One region of the Pseudomonas acericola genome, then DNA from elsewhere that is predicted to be linked to it. Evidence: riboswitches for the same ligand, from Rfam matches in the RefSeq annotation. Region 1 holds a riboswitch; each other region holds the start of a gene.
The links. Region 1 has a riboswitch for cobalamin ahead of cobW (cobalamin biosynthesis protein CobW). Riboswitches for the same ligand answer to the same signal wherever they lie in the genome.

Region 1 (4,259 bases):
CGGTCGGCATACGCCGCCAACTGCATAGCGTTGAAGCAATGGAGTGGCAGATTCAACTGCGCGGCCAGGGCCAGCAATCCGGGTTCATCGCTTTTGCGGTCGATACTCGCCAACGCGGTGATGCGGTGACGCTCGATACCGCCCTCGGCGAGGGCGGATTCAAGCAGGCCCAGCAGGGTGTGAACCTCACAACCCCGCTGGCAACCCAGGCCGACCACCAGGGTCATGCCGAGTATTGATCGTCACGGTTGCGGCGGAACAACCAGGCGCTGATCAGGCCCAACGCCAGCCAGAAGACGACGTTGGTCAGCTGCGAAGCGATCTTGAACTGTGCTTCAAGGGCTTCGGGTGCGAGCATCGAATGCACTTCCGGTTGCGGTGCGCCAATTACATGGGGCACTACCAGGATCGCTGCGCCCAGCGCTTTAAGCAGCCAGTTGCGCCCGAATACAATCAGCGCGATACCGGCCGCGGTGGACGCTGCGGTACCGATCCACCAGGTCTGGCGCAGTGCGAGGTCGGCGGCAGCCGTGCCTGGCAACTCAGGTGGCAGGCCCAGGGTGGGTGCCAGCACAAAGGTTGCGTAACCGGCCAAACCCCACAGCAGCCCTTGGGCGGTGCGAGTCGGTGCACGCAGGGTGTACAGGCCGGCCAGCATCAGTGCAAAACCGACGGCCACCACCAGGTTGCCACCGGTGGTGGACAGCACGCGCTGCCAGCCGTCTTCCGGCTCCCAGGCTTCGGCGTCATGGGTGTGGGCGGCGGCACCAGCGGCGTGCTCATGCACCACTTCGGTGGCGGCCGGGGCTTTTTCAAAGGTTTCCGCCTGCAAAATCAGCGGGGCGACCCAGAAGCTTTGCAGCAGGGTCAGCAGCAGGGCGGCCAGCAAGCCGGTGAAACCTGCGGTTTGCGCAATACGCTTGATCATGTCGGCAGGTCTCAGTGGCACGGGAACGCGGCGCTGTGGCGGGTATCATGGGCGGCGTTGTGCACGGCCTCGATATGGGAGAAACCGGCGAAATACACCAGGCACGCGCCGAGGATCGACGCACCGATGGCGGCGGTCAGGCGTTGGCTCAAGGTAGAGGTGCTGCTGGCGGAGTGCGAGGTGCTGCTGATGATCGACATGGCGCGTCCCTTTCAGGTGTCAGGGTGAAGCGAGCGCATGAAAACCCCGCGAGCCAGGCACGCAGGGTTCTGAACAGCGCCCGCCCACCGCGGGTTTGTTATCTGATTTTTTCGGGCCGGTCTCCGGGCTTGCGAGGGGCTCAATGCCTGAAAACGTCGCCTTCCCATGCTGTCTGGCACAGTGGATATGACGTTTCGCTCGCTTACCGTTGCGGGGGCAGCACCGGACTGGTCATATCGCTATGACGCACCGGTTTCCCGTTTCACCCTTTGCAGGGCACCCGAAACAAGATGTGTAGGAGAGCATGGGGGTGGGAGGGGAGTCAATTGGGATGTGGGTTTTGGCGGTTTTTGGTGGTTTTTGGTGGTGGTGGTGGTGGTGGTGGTGGTGTACATATCCGTTATTTAGGTTGCGGCCACTTAGGGTTCCGCCCTTACGGCGGGTCACTTTGGAAAAGCCCCAAAGTAACCAAAGGGCTCTTGCCCCAACACTCGGCACCTCGCCTAGGCTCGGTGTGCCCGAACGAAGGCTTGAATCCGTGGGCCGCCGTCATGGGCCATCCCTGGCCCAGGACGGCTAACCCGGCGTCCTGCCGGGTTGCCCACGGATTCAAGCCTGCGTTCGGCCAGCGTGTTTGACGGGGCAAGTGAGATCAAAAGCAAGAGCGCGGCGGCCTTAGAGCCGACCGGTATTTGTCCTGTCGATCTCGGTTAAAAATGTGGGAGCTGGCTTGCCTGCGATGCAGACACCTCGGTACATCAGGCAAACCGAGTTGATGCCATCGCAGGCAAGCCAGCTCCCACAGGGAAACGCGCACGCTTCAACGATCAGGTCGGCTACTAGGCCGCCTCGCTGTGTTTTTGATCTTGGGCACACCGAGCCTAGGCGAGGTGCCGAGTGTTGGGGCAAGAGCCCTTTTGGTTACTTTTGGGGCTCTTTTCCAAAAGTGACCCGCCGTAAGGGCGGAACCCTAAGTGGCCGTTACCGCAGCAACGGATATGTACACAAACCAAACCAAACCAAACCAAACCAGACCCAGCCCATCATTGACCATCCCCCAAGCACTGCGTAGCCTTGCACCCTCGAGGTTCTTCAGCCCAGGCCGAAGCTAAGAAGGGAACGCGGTCCAAGCCGCGGCTGCCCCCGCAACTGTAAAGGGTTCATCTGACTGCCACGCCACTGCCAAACCGGCGGGAAGGCGCAATCAGCGCCGGTCGCAAGACCTGCAAGCCCCAAGCCAGGAGACCTGCCTCGCAACCGATTTTTCAATTCAACCGGGCGGGGTGATCCGGTGACGAAAACCGCTGCTGCGCGCCGTCGCAGGGCCTATCGTCCCGTATGCCCGCCCCCAAGGGCATCCGATGAAAACACTGGCCAAACTCCCCGTCACCATCGTTACCGGCTTTCTCGGCTCGGGCAAAACCACCTTGCTGCGCCATATGCTCGACAACGCTCAGGGCCGCCGTATTGCGGTGATCGTAAACGAGTTCGGCGAGTTGGGCATTGACGGTGAAATCCTCAAGCAGTGCTCCATCGGTTGTACCGAGGAAGAAGCCAACGGCCGCGTGTATGAGCTGGCCAACGGCTGCCTGTGCTGCACCGTGCAGGAAGAATTCTTCCCGGTGATGCGCGAATTGGTCGCCCGTCGTGGCGACCTCGACCACATCCTCATCGAAACCTCCGGCCTGGCCCTGCCAAAGCCGCTGGTACAAGCCTTCCAGTGGCCGGAAATCCGAAGCGCCTGCACCGTTGACGCAGTGATCACCGTGGTCGACAGCCCGGCCGTGGCCGCCGGCACTTTCGCCGCGTTCCCGGATCAAGTGGATGCCCAGCGCAAACTCGACCCGAACCTGGACCACGAATCGCCACTGCACGAGCTGTTCGCCGACCAACTGGCCAGCGCCGACCTGGTGATCCTCAACAAATCCGACCTGATCAGCGCCGAAGACCTGGCCCGCGTGCGCCTGGAAGTGGCCGAAGAACTGCCGCCAGCGGTCAAGATCATCGAAGCCAGCAGCGGTCGCCTGCCGTTGGACGTGCTGATCGGTCTGGGCGCCGGCTCCGAGGAGCATATCGACGGCCGCCACAGCCATCACGATCACCACCACGAAGGTGAAGACGATCACGATCACGACGCCTTCGATTCGATCTCCATCGATCTGCCGCAAGCCGACGAAGCGCTGCTGCTCGACGCCCTGACCCAACTGGTGGTGCAACACGGCATCCTGCGTGTCAAAGGTTTCGCGGCGATCCCGAACAAGCCGATGCGCCTGCTGATCCAGGGCGTGGGCACGCGTTTCGACAAGCATTTCGACCGCGCTTGGGGCGCTGAAGAAGCACGCATCACCCGCCTGGTGCTGATCGGTCAAGACCTCGACGCAGCGGGCCTCGAAGCGCAATTGCGCGCCGCCCTCAGCGTTTAACCCATGCACCTGCTCAGGACCCAGCCCGGTGGTTTCGTCTCGGACGACAATATTGCCGACCTTGGCCAAACCCCTGCTGAACTGGTGATCCTGTGCAGCGGTGATTCCAGCCTGGCGCTGCTGGCCGAGGCGGCCCAGCAGTTGCCCGACGACTACCCGAGCCTGCGCCTGGCCAACCCGATGCAGGTGCAGAACCACGCTTCGGTCGACTTATACGTTGATGAAGTGCTGCGTCATGCCAAGGTCATCCTGATCTCGCTGCATGGTGGCATCGGTTATTGGCGTTACGGTATCGAGCGGCTGGTGGAATTGGCCGAGCGCGGCGTGCAGCTGATTTTGGTGCCGGGGGATGATCGCCCGGACCCGGAACTCAGCGGGCTGAGCACCGTGGGTGCGCAAGAGCGCGACCGCCTGTGGCACTTCCTGCGCCAGGGCGGCTTGGGCAATGCGCTGGATTTCTATCGCTGCTTGGCCAGTACTTACCTGGCGCGCGACTACGCCTGGGCCGAGCCGCAAACTTTGCCGCGCACGGCGATTTATCACCCGCATAACGCCAACGCTCGCCTGAGTGACTGGCAGGCGGACTGGCACGCCGAATGGCCGGTGGCGGCGGTGCTGTTCTACCGCTCCCATTTGCAGGCCGCCAATACCGGGTTTATCGATGTGTTCTGCCAACGCTTGCAGGCGGCGGGCCTTAACCCGTTGCC
Region 2 (4,259 bases), on a different contig from region 1:
CCCATCGACAAACGCCGCCGCCAGGCGCCCCGACAGCACGCCTTCGATCATCGTGCCCGACGGCCCGGTGCTCAGGTCCAGTTCGACTTTGGTGTGTTTCTGGTTATACGCCGCCAGCAGCGCCGGGATGCGCACCGCTGCCGTGCTTTCCAGTGAGCCGAGGGCAAACGCGCCCTGGGGCTCCTCCCCCGCCACCGTCGCGCGGGCTTCCTGCACCAGGTCGAGGATGCGCCGCGCATAGCCGAGGAAGTTCCAGCCCGCCGGCGACAGACGCAGGCGGCTCTTCTCGCGGATAAACAACTCCACGCCCAGGTCCTGCTCCAGTTGCTTGATGCGGGTAGTCAGGTTCGACGGCACCCGATGAATCAACTGCGCGGCGGCGCTTATGCTGCCTTGCTCGGCAACGGCCTTGAAGATTTCCAGCTGCACCAGGTCCAAGTCATTCTCCATGATCGTTCCCACGCTCTGCGTGGGAATGCAGCCCGGGGCGCTCTGCGTCCCACAGCGTGACGCGGAGCGTCACAGGAGGCGTTTCCACGCGGAGCGTGGGAACGATCGCATAGTCATCATTCTCTTTTTGAGAATGTATTGCTTAATATTATTCAGTTTCCAGAAAAGATCTAGCCCCGTAGGCTGAACCCCACTTACTCATTCAGCAGGACGGCGCCATGAACGCGACCACCCACGCCCTCTCGATCAACCCGGCCAACGGCGAAACAGTCGGCAGCTACCCGTACGAGTCCGAAGCGCAACTGGACGCCGCCCTCGACCGTGCCACCGCCGCCTTCCGCACCTGGCGCCGCCAGCCGGTCAGCCAGCGCGCCGAGCTGTTGCTGGCCCTGGCCGCCGCTCTGCGTGAACAAGCCGAAGACATGGCGCAGATGATCACCCTGGAAATGGGCAAACCCATCGCCCAAGCCCGTGCCGAAATCGAAAAATGCGCCCAGCTCAGCGAATGGTACGCGGCCCAAGGCCCGGCCATGCTCGCACCGGAACCGACCCTGGTGGACAACGGCAGCGCCCAGATCGAATACCGCCCGTTGGGCCCGATCCTCGCCGTGATGCCGTGGAACTTCCCGGTCTGGCAAGTGCTGCGCGGCGCCGTGCCGACGATGCTCGCCGGCAACACCTACGTGCTCAAACACGCACCGAACGTGATGGGCAGCGCCTACCTTATCCAGCAGGCGTTCAAAAAGGCCGGCTTCACTGACGGCCTGTTCGAAGTGCTCAACGTGACCCCGGACGGCGTATCCAAAGCCATTGCCGACCCACGCATCGCCGCCGTCACCCTCACCGGCAGTGTGCGCGCCGGTATCGCCATCGGCTCCCAGGCCGGCGCGGCGCTGAAAAAATGCGTGCTGGAACTGGGCGGCTCCGACCCGTTCATCGTGCTCAACGACGCCGACCTCGACGCCGCTGTACAAGCCGCGTTGATCGGCCGCTTCCAAAACAGCGGCCAAGTCTGCGCCGCCGCCAAGCGCCTGATTATCGAGGACGGAGTGGTGGACGCGTTCACCACCAAGTTCTTGGAAGCCAGCCGTGCCTTGGTCATGGGCGACCCGACGTCGACCGCTACCTACATCGGCCCGATGGCCCGCTTCGACCTGCGCGACGAGCTGCACGGCCAGGTCCAGGCCACCCTGGAAGAAGGCGCGACCCTGCTGCTGGGCGGCAACAAAGTCGCAGGCGCAGGCAACTACTATGAGCCCACCGTACTGGCCAACGTCACCGACCAGATGACCTCGTTCAAACAGGAACTGTTCGGCCCCGTCGCCTCGATCATCACCGCCCGCGACGCCGACCACGCCGTGGAACTGGCGAATGACAGCGAGTTCGGCCTGACCGCAAGCATCTTCACCACCGATGCGGCGAAAGCCCGCGATATCGCCAACAGGCTGGAAACCGGTGGGATCTTCGTCAATTCGTTCAGCGTCTCTGATCCACGGGTCGCGTTTGGCGGGATCAAGAAGAGTGGCTTTGGCCGCGAGCTGTCGCACTTCGGCGTGCGCGAGTTCTGCAATGCGCAGACCGTGTGGCTGGATCGCAAATAACCCAGGCGACCTTGCTCAAATCTGGAAACTGGCTTGTGTGGGAGCTCCCACATAAGCCAGCTCCCACAGGCATCGCATTTGTTCTGTGATTTACCCATCGCAACTCCCCCTTCGCAGCCCGATCGACTACCATGGCGCGCCGGTTCCCGAAGGGGACTAACAGGGAATCCCAAGCGCGACCCATCGCGCCAATCGGAACTGCCCCCGCAACTGTAGGTGCCGAGCCTGCTCCCCACTGCCACTGGACACTGTCCGGGAAGGCCGGAGCGAGGCGACGACGCACAAGTCAGGAGACCTGCCGGCCCAGCGTTATCACCAACCGGCGGGGTGTCCGGGAAGGACATCCTTGCGCGGCCCGGCGGCCGTGTTCGTGGGTGTATTTCCACTACCGTACCTCCCCAGTCCACTGTACGGTCCCAACGGAGATTGCCCCATGCTGCCACGCGTTACCGCCCTGCTCACCGGCCTGGGTTTCTGTGCCCTGGCCCACGGCGCGCCGACCCACTACCCGCTGACGCTGGAAAACTGCGGCAGCACCCTCACCTTCCAACAAGCCCCCGCGCGCAGCGTGACCATCGGCCAGGCCGCCACCGAGATGCTCTACGCCTTGGGCGTGGGCGAGAAAGTAGTCGGCACGTCGCTGTGGTTCAACAATGTACTGCCGCAGTTCAAGACGCTGAACGACGGCATCGAGCGCCTGGCCAATAACGAGCCGAGCTTCGAAGCAGTGATCGCCAAGCGCCCGCAACTGGTGGCCGCCGAACTGGAATGGGTGGTCGGTGCGCAAGGCGTGGTGGGCACCCGCGAGCAATTCCATGAGCTGAAAATCCCCACCTACCTGCTGCCTTCCGACTGCGAAGGCAAAGACAACCTGGTGGGCGCCGACGGTACGCGGCTGGAGCCGTTCCGTATCGACACTATTTATAAAAGCATCAGCCAGTTGGCGGCGATTTTCGACGTACAGGATCGCGGCCAACAGCTGAACGACGAGCTGAAGACACGCCTGGCCAAGTCCGTTGCCACCGTGCAGAGCAAAGGCCTCAAGCAGGCCAGCGCGCTGGTGTGGTTCTCCAGCGCCGAGATGGCCAGCGACCCCTACGTGGCCGGCCACAAGGGCATCCCCGAATTCATGCTGCAAACCCTCGGTTTGCACAACGTGGTGCAGTCCGACGAAGAATGGCCCGCCGTCGGCTGGGAAACCATCGCCAAGGCCAACCCGACCTTCCTCGTCATCGCCCGCATGGACCGCCGCCGCTACCCCGCCGACGACCATGAAAAGAAACTCGCCTTCCTGCGCAGCGACCCGGTCACGCGCAATATGGACGCGGTGAAAAACAACCGGATCATCATCCTCGACGCCCTGGCGTTGCAGGCCAGCATCCGCATGTTCGATGGCCTTGAACAACTGGCCACGGCCATCGACGGCTACGACTTGCCGCAATGATCCGTCCTCTGATCGCCCTGGCCCTGCTGTTGCTCGCCGTGCTCGCCGGCGTGGCCATCGGCGAAACCGCCATCTCGCCGCAGGTCGTGCTGCAGGTGCTGGCCAATAAACTGTGGGGCGCCGGCTACGTGCTGGACCCCATCGATGAAGGCGTGGTGTGGAACTACCGCCTGACCCGCGCCCTCGTCGCCGCCGCGTGCGGTGCCGGGCTGGCGACCTGCGGGGTGATCTTGCAGTCGCTGCTGCGCAACCCCTTGGCCGACCCGTACCTGCTGGGCATTAGCGCCGGCGCCTCGACCGGTGCGGTATTGGTCGCATTGATCGGCGTGGGCGGTGGCTTGATTTCGTTGTCGGCCGGCGCATTTGTCGGTGCCATGGCCGCGTTTGCCTTGGTGATTCTGCTCGCGCGGGCCAGCGGTTCGTCCAGCGGCACCGGGCAGATCATCCTCGCCGGCATTGCCGGTTCGCAGCTGTTCAACGCGCTGACTGCGTTCCTTATCACCAAATCCGCCAGCTCCGAACAGGCGCGCGGCATCATGTTCTGGTTGCTGGGCAACCTCAGCGGCGTGCGCTGGCCGTCGGTATGGCTGGCGGTGCCGGTGGCGCTCGTGGGTTTGGCGGTGTGCCTGTGGCACCGTCGTGCGCTGGATGCGTTCACCTTTGGCAGCGACTCGGCGGCGTCCCTCGGCATCCCGGTGCGGCGCGTGCAGTTTGTGCTGGTGGGCTGCGCGGCGCTGGTGACGGCGGTGATGGTGTCGATTGTC
Region 3 (4,259 bases), on a different contig from region 1:
CTGCATCACGGCGTCGCCCGGCAGCAGGCCGAGCAACTCGGCACGCTGGCCGGCGACATCGGTGAGCGAGTCCAGCAGGTACAACATGCCGCCGCACTCGGCGAGCAACGGTTTGCCGGCGGCGTGATGGGCCCGGATCGCGTCGAGCATCGCGGTGTTTTCCGACAACGCCTGGTGATGCAATTCCGGGTAGCCGCCGGGCAGATAGAGACTGTCGGCGTCAGGCAATTCACGATCATGGATCGGCGAGAAGAAGTGCAACTCGGCGCCCATCGCCCGCAACAGGTCGAGGCTGGCGCCGTAGGTAAAGGCGAAGGCTTCGTCGCGGGCCACGGCGATGCGCACACCGTCGAGCAACGGCTCGGCGGCGATGACTGCGGGCGCGGCGAAGGTCACCGGCGGCGGCAAGGCGACTTCGCAACTGCTGCCCAAGGCTTGGGCGGCGGCGTCGAGGCGCACGTCGAGGTCGTTCAGTTCGCTGGCTTGCACCAGGCCCAGGTGACGGCTCGGTAATTCGATGCCCGTCTCACGGGACAAGGCGCCGTACCAGCGCAGGCCTTCGGTGAGGCTGCCTTCGAGCAGTTGCGCATGGCGCAGGGTGCCGACGCGGTTGGCCAGCACGCCGGCGAACGGCAGGTCCGGCTGATAGCGCGCCAAGCCCAGGGCCAACGCGCCAAACGTCTGGGCCATGGCGGTGCCGTCGATCACGCCGAGGACCGGCACGCCGAAGTGGCGCGCCAGGTCAGCGCTGGACGGGGTGCCGTCGAACAGGCCCATGACGCCTTCGATAAGGATCAGGTCGGCCTCGCCGGCGGCTTCCCACAACAGGCGGCGACTTTCCTGCTCGCCCACCATCCACATGTCCAATTGATACACCGGCGCACCGCTGGCGCGCTCGTGGATCATCGGGTCAAGAAAGTCCGGCCCGCATTTGAACACGCGCACCTTGCGCCCCAGGTTGCGGTGCAAACGAGCGAGCGCAGCGGTGACGGTGGTTTTGCCCTGGCCGGACGCCGGTGCGGCGATCAATACGGCCGGGCAATGACGGGGCTGATTCAAAGTTCGACGCCCTTCTGTGCCTTGATGCCGGCCTGGAATGCGTGCTTGAGCATGCCCATTTCGGTGACGGTGTCGCCCATTTCGATCAATTCAGGCTTGGCGCCACGGCCGGTGACCACCACGTGCTGCATCGGCGGGCGCGCTTGCAGGTCGCTGAGCACTTGGTCGAGGTCGAGGTAGCCGTGCTTGAGGGCGATGTTCAGTTCGTCGAGGACGACAAGGCCGATGGACGGGTCTTGCAGCAGTTCGCGGGAAACTTCCCACGCGGCTTCGGCAGCGGCGATGTCGCGCTGGCGGTCCTGGGTTTCCCAGGTAAAGCCTTCACCCATGACGTGGAAACGCACTTGCTCGGGGAAACGGCGGAAGAACAGCTCTTCGCCCGTGCTGTTACGCCCCTTGATGAACTGCACCACGCCGCACTGCATACCGTGGCCCATGGCCCGGGCCAGCATGCCGAATGCGGAGCTGCTTTTGCCTTTGCCGTTGCCGGTCAGCACCAGCAGCAGGCCGCACTCGTTGGGGGAATTGGCGATGCGCTCGTCGATCACGGCTTTTTTGCGCAGCATGCGCGCCAGGTGGCGTTCGTCGCGGTCGGGGGAATCGGTCATGGCAGCTCTCCGTTGGGGCTGGACAAAAACGGCGGGCAGGAAAAAGAAAAAACAGACAGCCAAGCATCGCCCACCGTGATGCTGTTGGATGTTTCAGGCCGGTCTCCGGGCTCATGAATGGCGCGCTCTTTTGAGAGGCAGGCCAACGCTGCGCCTTCCCATATCGCCGGGCGATACAGTGGCAAAAGCAGCGTCTTGACTCATTTACCGTTGCGGGGGCAGCGCCGGAATTGCGGCAGCACTGTGTACAAGTGCGCTCGCTCACCGGCTTCCCTGTTTCACTCGGTCGACCCGTGGGTCACAGAGCACCTGGAACAAGTCGCGAAGGGTAGAGGGTTGGGGGTGGAGCGTCAATTAAAGCCGGCTGCGCACTTGAACCATCGGACCGCCGCGCGCCTCTACCCTTACAGGTATCCAGGAGAAAACCATGCACAAGACCCGACTTGCCCTACTGATCATGTGCGCAGGCGCCCTCGTCGCCTGCGGAGAAAGTTCGACCCTGCAAGTGTCTGACGGCACCGGCCCCTCCCCCAAGCTCCCGGAGCCGAACAAGACCCTGATCCCCACGGTCAACATCGCGCCCGCCATCGGCTGGCCTGAGGGCGCGAAACCAACTGCCGCTGCGGGCACCCAGGTGGCGGCGTTTGCCGAGGGCCTGGACCACCCGCGCTGGCTGTACGTACTGCCCAATGGCGACGTGCTGGTGGCAGAAACCAATGCGCCGCCCAAGCCAGATGATTCATCGGGTATTCGTGGCTGGGTAATGGAAAAGGTTATGGGGCGAGCAGGTGCTGGCGTGCCTAGCCCGAACCGCATCACCCTGCTGCGCGATGACGACCACGACGGCATCGCCGAGACTCGCACGGTATTTCTGGCCAACCTCAACTCGCCGTTCGGCATGGCGCTGGTGGGCAATGACCTGTATGTGGCGGACTCGGACAAGCTGCTGCGCTTCCCTTACCAACCGGGTGAAACCACGATCAAGGAAGCCGGCACCAAGGTCGTCGACCTACCCGGTGGCAGTATCAACCACCATTGGACCAAAAACGTGGTGGCGAGCAAGGACGGCAGCAAGCTGTACGTGAGCGTTGGCTCCAACAGCAACGTCGGTGAAAACGGCCTGCAGGCAGAAGAAGGTCGGGCGGCGATCTGGGAAGTGGACCGCGCCAGCGGCCAGCACCGCATCTTCGCCTCAGGCCTGCGCAACCCCAACGGCATGGCCTGGGAACCACAGAGCGGCAAGCTGTGGACGGCGGTGAACGAACGCGATGAAATCGGCAGCGACCTGGTGCCGGACTACATCACCTCGGTGCAGGATGGCGCCTTCTATGGCTGGCCGTTCAGCTACTACGGGCAGCATGTGGATGTGCGGGTCAATCCGCAAAACCTCGACCTGGTGGCCAAGGCGATTGCGCCAGACTACGCCGTGGGCCCGCATACCGCTTCACTGGGACTGACGTTTGCCGAGGGCAGCAAATTGCCTGCGCCTTTCACCAGTGGCGCATTCATCGGCCAGCATGGCTCGTGGAACCGCAAGCCTCACAGTGGCTACAAGGTGATCTTCGTACCGTTCGAGGCTGGCCAGCCCAAGGGGCAGCCGGTGGATGTGCTGACCGGGTTCCTCGATAAGGACGAGAAAGCCATGGGCCGGCCGGTGGGCGTGGTGGTTGATCAGCAGGGGGATTTGTTGGTGGCTGATGATGTGGGGAATAAGGTGTGGCGGGTGTCGGCGGCCAAGTAAGTAGGCTTCAGACCACCACAAAACCCATGTGGGAGCGGGCTTGCCCGCGATGAGGGAGTGTCAGTCAGCTGATGTATGACTGACACTCCGCAATCGCGGGCAAGCCCGCTCCCACAGTTGGATCGTTGTTCGAAACTAAGGATTGCGTGCCAGATTCCCTGGCAACACGCGCTTCGCACTCAGGTAAGCATTCTGCCAATACGCCTTGGACAAGGTGTCCAGCTTCACCGTACCGCCGGTTTGCGGCGCGTGTACGAAGCGGCCCTCGCCCACATAGATGCCCGCATGGCTAACCTGCGAACCACCGCCCGTGGCGAAGAACAACAGATCACCGGTTTGCAGGTTCTGCTCACTGACATCCTGCGCACGCATCACGATCAGCTCACGGGTGGTACGCGGCAAGGAGATGCCGGCGGCGTCACGAAACACAAAGCCGATCAGGCCGCTGCAATCAAAGCCCGAATCCGGCGTGTTGCCGCCCCAACGATAAGGCGTGCCGACCAGGCCCAGCGCGCGAAAGAGCACGTCTTCGGCTGCTGGCGAGAAATTCTGGGTGGCGTAGTTGAACACCGGCTTGGGCTTCACCGCTACGGGTGCAGGCGGTGGACGGCTGGCGCAGGCGCTGAGCAGCGCGGCGCAGACAATAAGGATCAGGCGGGCCGAGGTCGACATGTGCAGAACAATCCTGGTCTGGATGCGGCTTTCGCTGCCGAACGCTGAAAACCAGAACGCGCAAGCAAAGCTCGCGCGTACGGTTTACAACAATGTCCAGGGATTCTAGCGCTTACACGTCAAACTTCAAGTATCACTTTAAGTTTACTTGCTAGCGGTAACCGTGGTCGGGGCCATGG

Region 2: it holds a riboswitch for cobalamin, as region 1 does, so the genes downstream of both, ACU688_RS04235 (ABC transporter substrate-binding protein) here and cobW (cobalamin biosynthesis protein CobW) in region 1, are expected to answer to the same signal.
Region 3: it holds a riboswitch for cobalamin, as region 1 does, so the genes downstream of both, cobO (cob(I)yrinic acid a,c-diamide adenosyltransferase) here and cobW (cobalamin biosynthesis protein CobW) in region 1, are expected to answer to the same signal.

What each region holds. Positions count from the first base shown of each region.
Region 1 covers NZ_JBRFJB010000009.1:7,175-11,433, reverse strand. The annotation lists gene ACU688_RS24460 (cobalamin biosynthesis protein) at 1-227, opposite strand, end outside; gene ACU688_RS24455 (CbtA family protein) at 224-928, opposite strand; gene ACU688_RS24450 (CbtB domain-containing protein) at 940-1,128, opposite strand; cobalamin riboswitch at 1,226-1,428, opposite strand; cobalamin riboswitch at 2,198-2,397, shown strand; gene cobW (cobalamin biosynthesis protein CobW) at 2,491-3,552, shown strand; gene cobN (cobaltochelatase subunit CobN) at 3,556-4,259, shown strand, end outside.
Region 2 covers NZ_JBRFJB010000001.1:924,733-928,991, reverse strand. The annotation lists gene ptrR (putrescine utilization regulator PtrR) at 1-438, opposite strand, end outside; gene ACU688_RS04240 (aldehyde dehydrogenase family protein) at 669-2,051, shown strand; cobalamin riboswitch at 2,175-2,368, shown strand; gene ACU688_RS04235 (ABC transporter substrate-binding protein) at 2,485-3,495, shown strand; gene ACU688_RS04230 (FecCD family ABC transporter permease) at 3,492-4,259, shown strand, end outside.
Region 3 covers NZ_JBRFJB010000001.1:654,560-658,818, reverse strand. The annotation lists gene ACU688_RS03040 (cobyrinic acid a,c-diamide synthase CobB) at 1-1,059, opposite strand, end outside; gene cobO (cob(I)yrinic acid a,c-diamide adenosyltransferase) at 1,056-1,667, opposite strand; cobalamin riboswitch at 1,747-1,995, opposite strand; gene ACU688_RS03030 (PQQ-dependent sugar dehydrogenase) at 2,095-3,408, shown strand; gene ACU688_RS03025 (C40 family peptidase) at 3,544-4,080, opposite strand; gene ACU688_RS03020 (C40 family peptidase) at 4,225-4,259, opposite strand, start outside.